3 regions of the Lysinibacillus sp. G01H genome follow, and region 2 is predicted to be linked to each of the others. Evidence: predicted binding sites of a transcription regulator. Region 2 holds the regulator's gene; each other region holds the start of a gene.
The links. The regulator LexA, encoded in region 2, represses DNA repair genes until DNA is damaged. The targets are predictions, from matches to a motif close to CGAACATATGTTCG.

Region 1: PSR12_RS16255 (carbohydrate kinase) is a predicted target of LexA. The motif match lies at 3,223-3,236, and genes of this name have one in related genera.
Region 3: recA (recombinase RecA) is a predicted target of LexA. The motif match lies at 1,859-1,872, and genes of this name have one in related genera.

The regions. Positions count from the first base shown of each region.
Region 1 covers NZ_CP118397.1:3,188,104-3,193,328, forward strand. Annotated here, with positions in the region: gene PSR12_RS16245 (RelA/SpoT family protein) at 1-974, opposite strand, end outside; gene PSR12_RS16250 (pseudouridine-5'-phosphate glycosidase) at 1,180-2,094, opposite strand; gene PSR12_RS16255 (carbohydrate kinase) at 2,099-3,190, opposite strand; gene PSR12_RS16260 (MFS transporter) at 3,305-4,555, opposite strand; gene PSR12_RS16265 (MarR family winged helix-turn-helix transcriptional regulator) at 4,740-5,198, shown strand.
Region 2 covers NZ_CP118397.1:1,271,048-1,276,272, forward strand. Annotated here, with positions in the region: gene PSR12_RS06075 (hypothetical protein) at 1-166, shown strand, start outside; gene PSR12_RS06080 (prepilin peptidase) at 232-984, shown strand; gene PSR12_RS06085 (gamma-glutamyl-gamma-aminobutyrate hydrolase family protein) at 1,018-1,740, shown strand; gene lexA (transcriptional repressor LexA) at 1,846-2,463, opposite strand; gene yneA (cell division suppressor protein YneA) at 2,630-2,944, shown strand; gene PSR12_RS06100 (YneB family resolvase-like protein) at 2,941-3,606, shown strand; gene def (peptide deformylase) at 3,635-4,210, opposite strand; gene PSR12_RS06110 (helix-turn-helix transcriptional regulator) at 4,203-4,394, opposite strand; gene PSR12_RS06115 (DJ-1/PfpI family protein) at 4,673-5,206, opposite strand; gene PSR12_RS06120 (GNAT family N-acetyltransferase) at 5,208-5,225, opposite strand, start outside.
Region 3 covers NZ_CP118397.1:1,171,141-1,176,365, forward strand. Annotated here, with positions in the region: gene pgsA (CDP-diacylglycerol--glycerol-3-phosphate 3-phosphatidyltransferase) at 1-517, shown strand, start outside; gene PSR12_RS05615 (competence/damage-inducible protein A) at 534-1,793, shown strand; gene recA (recombinase RecA) at 1,955-3,016, shown strand; gene rny (ribonuclease Y) at 3,532-5,091, shown strand.

The DNA.
Region 1 (5,225 bases), 1.9 Mb from region 2:
ACCTCCAACGGATCACCATAAGGTCCAATAACAGTCGTGTGTAGAGACTGGTACAGGTTTTGTTTTGGCATAGCAATATAGTCTTTAAAGCGTCCTGGCATTGGTTTCCAAAGTGTATGCACAATTCCTAATACGGCATAGCAATCTTTAATACTATCGACAAGAACACGAATGGCTAATAAATCATAAATTTCATTAAACTGTTTCTTTTGTAACACCATTTTTCGATAGATACTGTAAATATGTTTTGGTCGACCATAGACATCTGCGTCAATTTCAACCTCATTCAGTTGTGATTTCATCTCAGCCATCACATTTTCTAAATAAGCTTCACGTTCATCACGTTTTTTCTTCATTAGACTGACAATACGATAATATTGTTGTGGGTTTAAATAGCGCAGTGCTGTATCTTCAAGCTCCCATTTTACAGTCGAAATTCCAAGACGATGAGCAAGTGGTGCAAAAATCTCGAGCGTCTCTTTTGAAATGCGTCGTTGCTTTTCAGCAGGTAAATGCTTTAACGTACGCATATTATGAAGACGGTCTGCTAGCTTAATGAGGATGACACGAATATCTTGCGCCATAGCCACAAACATTTTCCGATGATTTTCTGCCTGCTGCGCCTCTTTTGATAAATATTTAATTTTCCCTAGCTTGGTAACACCATCAACAAGCACGGCTACCTCTTCGCCAAATTCACGTACCAAATCATCCCGTGTAAAATCCGTATCTTCGACAACATCATGTAAAAAACCTGCCGCTACAGTTTCTGGGTCCATTTGTAATTCAGCTAGAATACCTGCTACTTGTACTGGGTGAATAATATACGGTTCACCTGAGCTACGGAATTGCTCAATATGGGCATCCCTTGCTAATTCATATGCTTTTTTCACGAATGCGACATTTTCATCATTCATGTAGGATTTGACTAACTCAAAAACGTCCTCAGGAGTCAAAATTTGCTCTTTCGCCATAACATGTCCACCTTGCTCGTCAAATTTTTCAGATTAGATATAAACTTTATTGTATAAAATATAGTGGTCTATTGTAAAGAGACTGTATCATTTAGTTTAGTTAATCTCGTGAACAGTTCGAAAAATGGAAAAAATATTCTTCTTTTTAATAAAAAAGACCCTCTGCGACTTCACGTCACAAAGAGTCCTTGTTTCGACAAATTGATTAATGTAATTGATTGTAAGCTACAGCAATTTTCGCGCCGACTACTGCATTGTTTTTCACTAATGCAATGTTGGCATCAAGACTTTTACCTTCTGTTAATTCTTTAACTTTGCCAAGTAAGAATGGTGTAACGTTTTTACCTTGAATGCCATTCTCTTCTGCTTCAACTAAAGCTTTTTCAATAATGTTTGTAATAAATGCATGCTCTAATGCTTCCGCCTCAGGAATTGGATTTGCGATGACAGCGCCACCTTTTAAGCCTAATTTCCATTTCGCAGATAGCATTGCTGCAATTTCTTCTGGCGTATCTAATTGGAAGTTTACATCAAATCCACTTTGACGTGTGTAGAATGCTGGCAATTCATTCGTACCATAACCAACCACTGGCACACCTTTTGTTTCAAGATATTCTAATGTAAGACCGATGTCTAAAATAGATTTTGCACCCGCACAGATAACGGCAACATTTGTTTGTGCTAATTCTTCTAAATCAGCAGAGACATCCATTGTTGTTTCCGCACCACGGTGTACACCACCAATACCACCTGTAACAAAGATTTCAATACCGGCAAGCTCTGCACAGATCATTGTCGCTGCAACTGTTGTAGCACCTAATTTTTTCGTTGCTAGTAAGTAGCCTAAGTCACGACGTGAAGCTTTTGCAACACCTTGAGCATTACCGAACATTTCAAGCTCTTCATCTGATAGACCAATTTTAATTTTTCCATCAATTAATGCAATTGTTGCTGGGACTGCACCATTATCGCGAATAATTTGCTCAACTTCACGCGCAGTTTGCACGTTTTGTGGGTATGGCATACCGTGTGAAATAATTGTTGATTCTAATGCAACGATTGGTAGACCTTTTGCTTGTCCTGCTTTTACTTCTTCTGATAATACGATGAAATCTTTCATGTTGTTATTCCTCCATTTCATTTTTCAACAAATCTACTGATAATTCAGGTCTTACTGTATAAGGAGATGCCAATGTATTTTTTGCATTGGTTAATCCAGCATCAATACATGTCTCAAAAGATTGTCCAGTCAGCCAACTGTGTATGACAGCGCTGACAAAGGCATCTCCTGCTCCTGTGACATCTTCAATTTTGTCAATTACTTTAGCGGCAAAATGACGAGGGGCAATCGTTGTAGACGCTGCATAAACGCCCTTGCTGCCAGCCGTGATAATGACATGCTCCGCACCTAATTGTAGGAGCTGTTGTAAAGCTTTTTCATAATGGGTAGCGTTTTCAATTTTATGTCCAACAATCGTTTCCGCTTCATCTGTGTTACAAATAAACCAAGTTACGCCTTGTAATGTTTCAGGTAGTCGATTCATTTTGGGCGAAGATACTGGCACAATGACAAGTGGAATATCACGAGCAATGGCTACTTGCTGGATATACGCTACTGTTTCTTTTGGGCAGTTTAAATCCAAAATAAAACAGCCCGCGTTTACAAGCATTGTTTCATGTTTTTTCAACAAGCTAGGTAACAGAAGGTCGTAAACCTCCATATTTGCTACAGCTAGTGCTAGCTCACCTTGTTCATCCATGATGGCAGTATAAGAGCCTGTAGTAGCCTCTGCAAGCTGCTCTACATAACGTAGATTCATAAAGGATTCCGAAGCCTCTTGGATCACTTGCCAATCAGCATCCTTACCTGCCGTTGTCAGTAACGTCACTTGGTGGTTTAATCTGCCTAAGTTTTCAGCAATATTTCGACCAACACCACCTACACTAAAGGAAGAACTGGCTGGGTTAGATGTTCCAAATTGAACATTGCCCTTGACATGGAATTTGCGGTCTAAATTAGCTCCACCGATGCAAATAATTTCATTTTCTTCGGGTAATATATAAGCACGACCTACAATTTTTCCTTGCTTCGTTAAACTAGACACTAAATTAGCAAGCACAGGACGCGACAGATTCATTGCATCTGCCATTTCTTGCTGAGACATAAACGGATTCTGGCGAATTAAAGCAAGCACCGCCTGTTCTCTTTCATTCATAGCATCACCTTTTATTATATTTGTTTATATTATAAACTTTTGTTTGTGCTATGTCAAAAGATTCTTTATTAAAAAAGTTGAACCTCATCTTACCGAGGTTCAACTTATATTTGTTTATGCTTGCTGAGGTGTTTGTTTTTTAACAATGATAACGAATAAGCTGGCCATTGCACAAAACATTCCTGCAAGGAAAAAAGCCCATGTATAAGCGTTAAAAAATTTATAAATTAACCCTCCACCATACGCAGCAACCGCCGCTCCTGCTTGATGTGAAGCAAATATCCAGCCGTAGATAATACTGCTTTTTTGCATACCAAAAATTTGTCGTGTCATACTGATGGTTGGTGGCACTGTAGCAATCCAATCTAGTCCGTAAAAGATCGTGAAAATCGTTAATAAAACATATGATCCTTGTGCGAGTGCGTAAGGAAGCAATAATAGAGATGCGCCTCTTAACAGGTAATACCAAAACAATAACCACCGATTATCGAAGCGATCAGATAACCAGCCAGACGCAGTTGTACCTAATAAATTAAAAATGCCCATAAAAGAAAGGAATGATGCGGCAGTGACTAAAGGAACGCCAAAGCTAATACAATAAGAAACAAAATGAGTACCAATTAATCCGCTTGTCGATAGCCCACAAATAAAAAAGCTACCTGCTAAGAGCCAAAATGCTTTAACCTTAATCGCCTCAAATAAACCTTTAAAAGCCATAGCTATTGGATTCTTCTTTTGCTGTATTGGTTGTTCCTCTATAGCCTCCTCTTGTCCATAAGGAGTTAATCCTATATCCTGAGGTCTATTTCTTATAAAAATTGCAATCATGAAAAGCATTATGATACTAAGGAGTAGCATTAATGTGATGGCCCATCGCCAAGAATAGTGTTCAATAATGATAGCTAGAACTGGTAATAAAATTAACTGGCCTGTGGCTGTACTTGCCGTTAAAATACCAACCGCTAACCCTCTACGTTTTACAAACCAATGATTCGCCACATATGGGCTAAGGACAGTTAAAAAAAGACTTGCCCCAAGACCAATAATGCCACCCCAAATAACGATTAGCTGCCAGGATTCACTCATCAAAAATGTTAAAGTCATTCCTAATACTAAAGTTGCCATGGCACCTAGCATCATTTTCTTTAAGCCTATAACTTCAAGCAACGCAGCCATAAATGGTCCAGATATGCCATATAAAAACAAACTTACAGCAAAAGCTAATGCAATGGTTGAACGATCCCAGTGAAATTCTTTTTCAAGAGGTTCGATAAACACGCCAGATGATGACATCGTAATCCCTGCGACAATTATCGAGAAAAATGTGACGATTAAAATAAACCAACTATAATGAACACGCTTCACCTCAACACCTTCTTTTCTTTGATAGACTACAAAACATGTATATACATGTTTAAGTCTGCTTATTTCATTTATATGTATATACATGTATAATCATAGTAATCGTTCATAAAGCTGTCAAGAAGGAATTTCTAGTTATTGGGTGTATACTTATAGTTAGTAGAATCCCCTTAAAGGAGTACTGTCGATGAAGAAACAACTTAAAGATATTGATTATACACAAATTTGTGTTTGTGCAAACCTTAGAAAAAAAACAAGGGTTGTCACGCAATTATATGATAAATTGCTACAGCCTACTGGTTTAAAGGTTACACAATATTCGATGCTTGCTCATATCGACCTTCAACAAGCTGTCTCAATCAGCCGTTTAGGTGAAATTTTGCAACTCGATCAAACCACTGTAACACGTAATATTAATCTATTAAAGCAACATGGCTATGTTGAATTAAAACGAGATACAAATGATGCTCGCACAAAAAAAATTACGCTCACTGAAAAAGGATTAGAAAAGTTGCATGAAGCCGCACCTATTTGGCAAGGCATTCAAGATAGAATTATCGAGGATATTGGAACCGAAAAATACGCAGATTTCTACGATACATTGCGTACAATGCAAAAAATTATTCAAGCCTATGACGAAGTATAAAAAAAAGCGCCTACAGTGTAGGGCGCT
Region 2 (5,225 bases):
TCTTGAAAGCTTTTTACAGGAGGTTGAACAATTAGAGCGTGTCATGAAAACCGATAAGATTGAATTTAAATTGCCAGGAGAGCAGGCACAGCTTGAGAAAGATGCAGATCTTACGTTAAAGGCAACAGTGCAAGTGACGACGTTCTATTACGAAGAACAACAATAAACTTTTTTGATAGGCGCCCCATACTTCATTTGTATGGGCGCCTATTGGTTTAGGAGGACATGAAATTGGAAATGGCTTATACGATCTTTATTTTTTTATTTGGACTTGTCTTTGGCTCTTTTTATAATGTAGTTGGCTTACGTATACCACAGAAGGAATCGATTGTACATCCTCCTTCACATTGTCCGAAATGCCAGAGACGACTAACGGTGCTTGATTTAGTACCCGTTTTATCCTATGTATTTTTAGGAGGAAAATGTCGGAGTTGTGGCAATAAAATTTCTTGGGTTTACCCATTCATAGAATTAATGACAGGTGTATTATTTGCCTTTGCTTATTGGCAGCTAGGCTGGGGCATAGAATTGATAGTAGCGTTCTTTTTTATCTCCTTATTAGTTATTATCGTTGTGTCAGATTTGGCCTATATGCTAATTCCTGATAAGGTATTAATATTCTTTTTACCTTTGCTAGCTATTGGACGAGTTCTGTCACCATTAACACCTTGGTGGGACTCTCTTGTGGGTGCTGTCGTCGGTTTTGGCATATTATATATCATTGCTGTGCTATCAAACGGTGGCATGGGTGGAGGCGATATTAAATTATTCTTTTTAATTGGTCTCGTTCTGGGTACGATTGATACACTATTAACGCTTTTTTTAGCTGCAGTGATTGGTATGATTGTCGGGATTACCGTTTTATCGAAGAACAAACAAGGGAGAAAAACACCCATTCCATTTGGGCCATCTATTGCATTGGCCGCAGTCATTGTTTATTTCTATGGCGATCTATTAATCAATTGGTATTTAGGCTTTTGGTAATTGTTCAATCTTCAAGAATGTGGAGGGAAGCAAGTGAAACCGATTATTGGTATTACAGCCTTTGTGGAGGATGATTTATCCTCTCGATTAAATGCTGCTTACAGCAAAAGTATTATTGATGCTGGTGGAATTCCACTGATTATTCCAATTGGAGTAGAAGAAGAGGCAGCCCAGATTTTAGCCCTTACAGATGGTTTATTATTATCCGGGGGTCATGACGTGCACCCATTTCTGTTCGGGGCTGAGCCTTCATTAAAACTTGGAAAAATTCATCCCGCGCGTGATACAGTGGAGTTAGCAATAATTGAAGCCGCATTCCAACGAAAGATGCCTATTTTCGGGATTTGTCGAGGGATTCAAATACTAAATGTTGCATTAGGTGGTACCTTATATCAGGATATTGATAGTGATCATTTTAGCACTAAATTACTCCAGCATATGCAGCAATCAGGTAGAGCTGTAGCTACCCACACTGTACAGATTATTGCTGACAATTTATTAGCGACTATCGTTGAACAAGAGAAGATAGCAGTGAATTCATTTCATCATCAAGCGGTGAATGTATTAGCAGAAAAATTAAAAGTAGCGGCAAAATCAAATGACGGTATTATCGAAGCTGTAGTTCATGAGGAAATGCCATTTTGCTTGGCTGTTCAGTGGCATCCTGAGGAACTAGCCATAGCAGGAGATGAGAGTGCTCAAAAGCTATTTTCAGCCTTTGTTGAAGTTAGCTTAAAATTTAAGAAGGAAGCTTAGAGGGCATTGTACAAAGAATCCAATCGTCTGTGGATTCTTTTTTTGCGTAAAAAAGAGGATACATGCTCTTAGAAGGAACATAATCCTCAAAACCTGTTTTAATAGTTAATGTACCCGTCTGTAAAGACCTACAACTTGTCCTAAAATAGAAACTTGATCGACAATAATAGGTTCCATAGAAGAATTTTCAGGCTGTAAACGGAAATGATTTTTCTCTTTAAAGAAGCGTTTTACAGTTGCTTCATCTTCAGCTGTCATAGCTACAACAATATCCCCGTTATTAGCTGTTGCCTTTTGTTTTACAATGACTAAATCTCCATCTAAAATTCCGGCTTCAATCATTGATTCCCCCATAATTTCTAGCATGAACAATTGATCTTCACTTGTGCCGTACGTATCGGGTAATGGGAAGTATTCTTCAATGTTTTCAATTGCTGTAATTGGAGAACCAGCTGTAACCTTCCCGACAAGTGGGACATGGATCACCTGTTGCTTTTGGATGGATTCTTCAGGCTCTAAAATTTCAATTGCGCGTGGCTTTGTTGGATCTCGACGAATAAAGCCTTTTTGTTCTAATCGAGCTAAATGTCCATGAACAGTTGAACTGGAAGCAAGTCCAACTGCTTCGCCAATTTCACGTACTGATGGCGGATATCCCTTAGCTCGTACCTCTTCCTTAATGAAAGCTAAAATGTCCTCTTGTCTTTTCGAAACTTTTTTCATGAGTGCTCACCTCTTTTTTCTAAAATCAATCTTCTTATTTGATAGTATAACAGAATGCGAACATGTATGCAAACATAGGTTCGAAAAGTGTTTGACAAAAACGTTTGTTCGCTTTATTATGAGAACATACATTCCGAACAAACATTCTCAAAAAGGGGTAATGATTATGACATGGTTTAAGAAAAACACACATATCTCAATTTTATTAGGAGCTTGCCTACTATTTGCAGCATACCTTTACATTACTGATCCAGGAAAAGTTAGTTACGCAGAAATCCAAATCGAACATGGGGATAGCTTGTGGTCGTTAGCGGAGCAATATCGTGGTAAAATGAGTACTGATGATTGGATAAAGCTTGTAAAAACGGAAAATGAACTAGCAGATATTAAAATTGTAGCGGGAAAATCTCTAGTTATTCCTGTAGTGAGTGATCAAGCCAGTCCCATCAATACTATCGAAATTGCGAGAAATGAACAATGATAAATAATCAACTGTCGGCTGTTGTCTATTGTCGCGTAAGTACTGAAAAAGAAACACAAAGCTCCTCATTAGAGCGTCAACAGGAAGAGTTGCTGCGCTATGCTAAGGAGCAAGGCTATGCGGTGAAGGGCGTGTTTAAAGATCAGCATAGTGGTTATGATGTAGAACGTGCAGGCTTACTAGAAATGCTTGATTTCATAAAAGATAAAAACATTAATGCCCTTTTTGTACAAGATGAAACTCGTTTAGGACGAGGCAATGCAAGAATGGCTGTATTGCATTTATTACAAAAATCAGCAACGGATGTTTTTTCTATGCGTGATGCTGGCCCAGTTCAATTAAATGAAATGGACACGATGCTGCTAGAAATTTTAGCGATTGTAGAGGAATATCAGCGTAGAATTCATAATGCTAAAATACGACGAGGTATGCGACGTGCTGTAGAAAACGGCTATCGTCCTGAAAATAATTTATCGAACAGAGGTAATCCGCAGGGGCAGGAGCGTAAAGATCTACCTGTAGATGAAATTGTAAAGCTACGCAAACGTGGATTTACCTTTGAAGAAATTTCTATAACGCTTAGAGGGTTAGGCTTTGAGGTAAGTAAGGCGACTGTCCATCGTCGTTTCCAAGAGCACCAAGAAAGATTAGCAGGAAAATAATATTCCTGCTAATTTTTTTTGTAAAAAACTACTGAGAGGAAGAAAAGCTCTCGATAATAACATTTTTAGGCAGTTGGAAAGGGTGCTCTTTATTTATTCGGTCATAAAACATGATGCCATTTAAATGATCGATTTCATGTTGTACAACGATGGCCCCATAGCCCTGTAACTGTACAATGATTTCATGTCCATCAATGTCGTAAGCTTTGACTTTAATCCTCTCATATCTCGGCACAAAACCAGGAACAGGTCGATTTACAGAGAGACAGCCTTCTCCCTCGGGTAGATAAATCATATTGATGGAATGACTCATTATTTTAGGGTTTATCAGCATCATTTCTTGGTCATCAAAGAGTACAGCAAACATTCGTTTATCTACACCAATTTGATTAGCAGAGAGTCCACTTCCAGGGCGAAGCTTATATTTTTTTACTAGAGTTGGATTTTGGCTATTTTTCAGATATTGTAGCATGGCTAGGAGGGTATTTCGGTCCTCATTGGTCACTGGTATCGCCACTTCTTGAGTTTGTTTTCTTAAAATTGCCGAGTGTTCTTTCACGAAATCCTTCATTGTAATCATATAATCTGGGTGAAATTTAGTCATAGATAAACACCTCATCAACACGGCTATTGAGAACCTTAGCAATCTTAAAAGCTAATTCAAGGGTCGGATCATATTTATCATTTTCAATACTATTAATGGTCTGCCTCACAACCCCACATTCTTTTGCAAGTGCAGCTTGTGTTATACCTAATTTTTTTCTCAAAATTTTGATAATGTTCTTCAGAATTATCCCTCCATTTTGTCTAAAGTATTAGATATATCGTAAAATAAGAATCAAGAAATGTCCAACTAATTAGACATTTATGAGTGTTGAAAAACAAAACAGTCAATTGAAGGGTAGAGATGGATTTCCGTTGCAGGCTGCTTGCTTTCTTGTAGCACACTGACGGAACGGAAATCACCCTACAGCCTTGTTAAAAGTTCTCATTCTACTAATGACATCATCTTTTTCAACAACATGAAATGCCCGATTAATTGGACATTTGGGTTTTAAATCATCACTTAATACCAATTTTCATCAAATTTTAGCTTTAACGCATGACCAAAACAAATACCGAAAGGAATAAAGCCTCTTCCTTTTGCTGTAATGATATTGCCATCTTGTACCACTAGTTCATCTGAATAGTTATGAAGCTCAAAGCACCCTAGCTGCTTCATGCCATCTAAAGGTAGCCCTACTGTATATTTTTTGTTTTGTAAGACACCTGCTTTTGCCAATAGGTAAGGGGAGCTAGAAATACTTGCAAGCAATCCTCCTTTTGCAGATAGATGACGAATGAAATCTAGTAAGCTCTCTTCAAGTTGTAATGTTGAAATATCCATACAGCCTGGTAATAGTAGACTATCAATATCGTCAAGCTCTACTTCATTCACGGGTAAATCAGCTATGCAATTTAAACCAGATTCTCCTCTGATAGGTTCGGTATTCGATCCTAGTGTGACGATGGGTTTCCCTCCTTGCATTAATATGGACAAAGCAACACTCAATTCATATTCACTAAATTGTGGGTATAATAACACCGCAGTTTTCTTCATTTCATACACCTCTTACCTT
Region 3 (5,225 bases), 100 kb from region 2:
TATGATGTTTGATTTTGGCTGGGGAACATTATCACTTTTTGGTGCAGAGATGCCAATTCATCATTTTATAGGCGCACTTATTTTTATCTTTGCTTCAACAACCGATTGGGTGGATGGTTATTACGCACGTAAGTATAATCTTGTAACGACATTTGGGAAATTTTTAGATCCCTTAGCTGACAAGTTACTTGTCTCAGCAGCCTTTATTTTAATGGTCGAGCTTAAGATGGCACCTGCTTGGGTAATTATCATTATTATCAGTCGTGAATTTGCTGTAACGGGTTTACGTTTGATTTTGGCAGGTGGAGGAGAAGTCGTAGCTGCCAATCAGCTTGGTAAAATTAAAACTTGGGCACAAATTGTAGCGATTGCTGCTGCTCTTTTACACAATACAATCTTTACATTGGTTGGTATTCCATTTGATACAATCATGCTCTATGTTGCATTGTTCTTTACACTTTGGTCAGGATGGGATTATTTCTATCTAAATCGACGTGTATTACTTGAGTCTAAATAAGAAAGGTCTTGGGATCATGAATGCTGAAATTCTTGCGGTTGGCTCAGAACTATTATTAGGTCAAATTACGAATACAAATGCGAGATTTATCTCAAGCCAGCTATCCGAGCTTGGCATCAACGTTTTTTATCATACCGTAGTAGGCGATAATGCAAAGCGTTTAGAACAAGCTATCGAAGTGGCAGAGTCTCGTGCAGATCTCATTATTTTTTCGGGAGGACTTGGTCCAACAAAAGATGATTTAACGAAGGAAACGATTGCACGTCATCTTGGTGTTTCTCTTGAGTTTGATGAAGTAGCATTGACGTATATTGAGCAATTTTTTGCTAAACGAGGACGTCCAATGACGGAAAATAATCGTAAACAGGCATTAATTTTAGCTGGGAGTGAAGTATTAGCTAATCACCATGGAATGGCTCCAGGTATGATCTTCACAAAAAATGATCGCACTTATATTTTATTACCAGGACCTCCAAAAGAGTTAGAACCAATGTTTCAATTTGAGGCTAAACCTAAACTTGCTGCGATGCTTAACGATGGAGGGATCATTGCATCACATGTTATGCGATTTTATGGAATTGGTGAGGCTGAGCTTGAAGTACAAGTTCAAAATATTTTAGATGCACAAACCAATCCAACAGTTGCTCCACTTGCTTCTGATGGTGAGGTAACGTTACGCGTAACAGCTAAAGCAGCAACAGAGCAGCAAGCTGGGCAGCTTATTAAGGCAAAGGTTGCAGAAATCCAAGCCCTTGTTGGTGATTATCAATATGGTGTAGATGATGATTCCCTTGCCTCAAAAACGGTAGAAATGCTACTGGATAATGAGCTAACAATTGCGGCTGCAGAAAGTTTAACTGCTGGTTTATTTCAATCTGAGCTTGCGGAAATTCCTGGGGTAGGCAATGCGCTTATAGGAGGCGTTGTTACCTATGCAGCAGATGCGAAAGTAAAACAGCTAGGCATTTCACAAGAATTAATTGATACACATGGTGTTGTGAGTGCTGAATGCGCAGCGGCAATGGCAAGTGCTGTTCGTGAGAAATTTGCTACAAATATTGGGATTGGCCTTACAGGAGAAGCAGGCCCCACTGCGCATGATCATCAGCCAGTAGGTACGGTTTGGATTGGTATTGCCATAAATGACGAGGAGCCGCTTACATATTTACTTCATTTATCAGGCATGCGTAATACGAATCGACTCCGTGCGGTGAAATTTACATGCCATTATTTAATGCAGCTTTTAGAAGAACGTGGCTACACAAAACGTTATTAAAATAGAGTAAAACATAGGAATTTGGGTAGAGGAAAACTATCCAAATTTTTATTTTGAAGAAAAAACGAATAAATGTTCGCTTTTTTCTTGCGCGTTTTCTCAAAAACAAGTATAGTAGAGATAGATAAAAACAGTGAACAGTTTTCGAAGGAGGAAAATGAATGAGTGATCGTAAAGCAGCCTTAGAACAGGCTCTAAAACAAATTGAGAAGAATTTTGGTAAAGGTTCCATCATGAAACTTGGTGAAAAAACTGATTTAGAAATTGCAACATCTTCAAGTGGGTCACTAGCACTTGATGCTGCATTAGGAGTGGGTGGATATCCACGTGGACGTATTATTGAAGTATACGGTCCCGAATCGTCTGGTAAAACAACAGTTGCTCTACATGCCATTGCTGAAGTACAGGCATCAGGTGGACAAGCAGCATTTATCGACGCGGAGCATGCATTAGATCCAATCTATGCACAAAAATTAGGTGTGAATATTGATGAGCTATTATTATCACAGCCCGACACAGGTGAGCAAGCACTTGAAATTGCAGAAGCATTAGTGCGTAGTGGAGCTATTGATATTATTGTTATTGACTCGGTTGCTGCCTTAGTGCCAAAAGCTGAAATTGAAGGGGATATGGGTGACTCTCATGTCGGCTTACAAGCTCGTCTAATGTCTCAAGCTTTACGTAAACTTTCAGGTGCGATTAATAAATCAAAAACGATTGCTATTTTCATTAACCAAATTCGTGAAAAAATTGGTGTCATGTTCGGTAATCCAGAAACAACACCAGGTGGACGTGCGCTTAAATTCTACAGCTCTGTCCGTTTAGAAGTGCGTCGTGCAGAAGCTATTAAGCAAGGTAATGATATTGTTGGTAACCGTACTAAAATTAAAATTGTAAAAAATAAAGTAGCACCACCTTTCCGTACAGCTGAAGTAGATATTATGTATGGAGAAGGGATTTCTAAAGAAGGCGAGACAGTCGATTTAGGCGTGGAATTAGACATTGTGCAAAAAAGCGGTTCTTGGTATGCATATGGCGATGAGCGCTTAGGTCAAGGACGAGAAAATGCTAAACAGTATTTAAAAGAAAATACTGCTGTCCTAGAAGACATAGCAAATAAAATCCGAGCTTCTTATGGTATTGCGGCTTCTTCTTATACAATTGCGGCCCATGATGAAGAAGAGATGGATGAAGAATTAATGTTGCTTCTGGAAGAAGAATAATTAATGATTGCATTGTTCCCACTTTATTGAGGGGGCAATGCATTTTTTTGTCTATATTCTTAAATTTTTACACATAATAAGAGAGAGGCTATGTGTTTATTTCTTATGTACTGTTTTTTTATTAATTGTATTTAACATGAAAAATTTTCTAGTGAAATAGTAATAGGGAAAAAATTCACTGAATGGATAGGACTTACTTTTTTTGGCTAAGGTGGCGAACATACGCCTGACTATCCTTGACAGAGCATGAGGCTAGCTATACAATTAAATATGTATAATTTCTGAATTATGACTTTAAATAGGCAGTACATTTTATCCTCATTTAGCAAATGTTTTATAGTGAAATATCCTTTAAAATGGATGTCTAAACGCCTACTGGATGAAGATAATGCCTTTGGCCAATGAAACGGGTTTTGCATAAATTTTAACAAAATCTGGTGCATTTTAGCTAAGGCGACATAGATGTATGCGCCGACTGAAACTGTAATACCCAAATAGCAAGAGGAGGTGTTCATATGGATGGAATTACTATCATCTCCGCTTTGCTTGGACTCATCGTTGGTGCCGCTGTTAGCTATATCTACATGAAAAAAGTGAATGACTCAAAAATCACTGGTGCTAAACATGTCGCTGAAACAATCGTTGAAGAAGGAAAACGAGAAGCGGAGGCAATGAAGAAAGAAGCACTACTTGAAGCCAAAGATGAAACTCACAAATTTCGTATTGAAGCTGAAAATGACATTCGTGAACGTCGTTTAGAACTTCAAAAACAAGAGAACCGTTTATTGCAAAGAGAAGAGAATCTTGATCGCAAAGATGATGCTCTAAATAAGAGAGAAGCTGGCTTAGAGCGCAAAGAACAAGCTCTAGCTGAAAGACAACAGCATATTGAACAGATGGAGAGCAAAGTGGACGAGCTCATGGCATCACAAAAAACAGAGCTAGAACGTATTTCTGCTTTGACTAGGGATGAAGCTAAATCAATTATCCTCAATGAAGTAGAAAAAGAGTTATCAACTGATATTGCTGTGATGACGAAAGAAGCTGAAACACGTGCGAAAGAAGACTCAGATAAAAAAGCACGTGAAATTTTATCATTAGCACTACAACGCTTTGCTGCAGATCACGTAGCAGAAACAACTGTATCTGTTGTGAACTTGCCAAATGATGAAATGAAGGGACGTATTATTGGTCGTGAAGGCCGTAATATCCGTACATTGGAAACGTTAACAGGAATTGATTTAATTATTGATGATACGCCAGAAGCGGTTATATTATCAGGCTTTGATCCAATTCGCCGTGAAACAGCTCGACTTGCACTTGAAAAACTTGTACAGGATGGACGTATTCACCCAGCTCGTATTGAGGAAATGGTGGAAAAAGCTCGACGTGAAGTGGATGAACAAATCCGCGAAACAGGTGAGCAAACTACATTTGAAATTGGTATTCATAACTTACATCCAGATTTAATGAAAATTTTAGGCCGCATGAAATATCGTACAAGCTATGGACAAAATGTTCTAAAACATTCAATTGAAGTCGCACATTTAGCAGGATTACTTGCTGCTGAACTTGGTGAAGATGTGGCATTGGCTCGTCGTGCAGGCTTATTACATGATATTGGAAAAGCAATCGATCATGAAGTTGAAGGAAGCCACGTTGAAATTGGTGTGGAATTAGCAACAAAGTATAAGGAACACCCAGTTGTCATTAATAGTATTGCTTCGCATCATGGTGATACTGAAGCAACATCTGTTATTGCGGTATTAGTCGCTGCAGCTGATGCATTATCAGCAGCTCGTCCAGGTGCACGTAGTGAAACACTTGAAAACTATATCCGCAGACTTGAAAAGTTAGAGGAAATTTCAGAAAGCTATGATGGCGTAGAAAAGTCTTATGCAATTCAAGCTGGACGTGAAATTCGTATTATTGTACAACCTGAAAAAATTGATGATTTAGCATCTCATCGTCTTGCGCGTGATATTCGCAAACGTATTGAGGAAGAACTCGATTACCCAGGTCATATTAAAGTAACAGTTATTCGCGAAACACGTGCTGTGGAATACGCGAAATAAATAATAAAATAATAGGCATCCCTTGACCAAGATCAGGGGATGCCTTTTTGTATGTGAAGAAAATTCGATGTGATCTACTGAGTAAGAATAAATGGATGATTCCAACAATATAGTATGGAATAAAGCATAGTGAA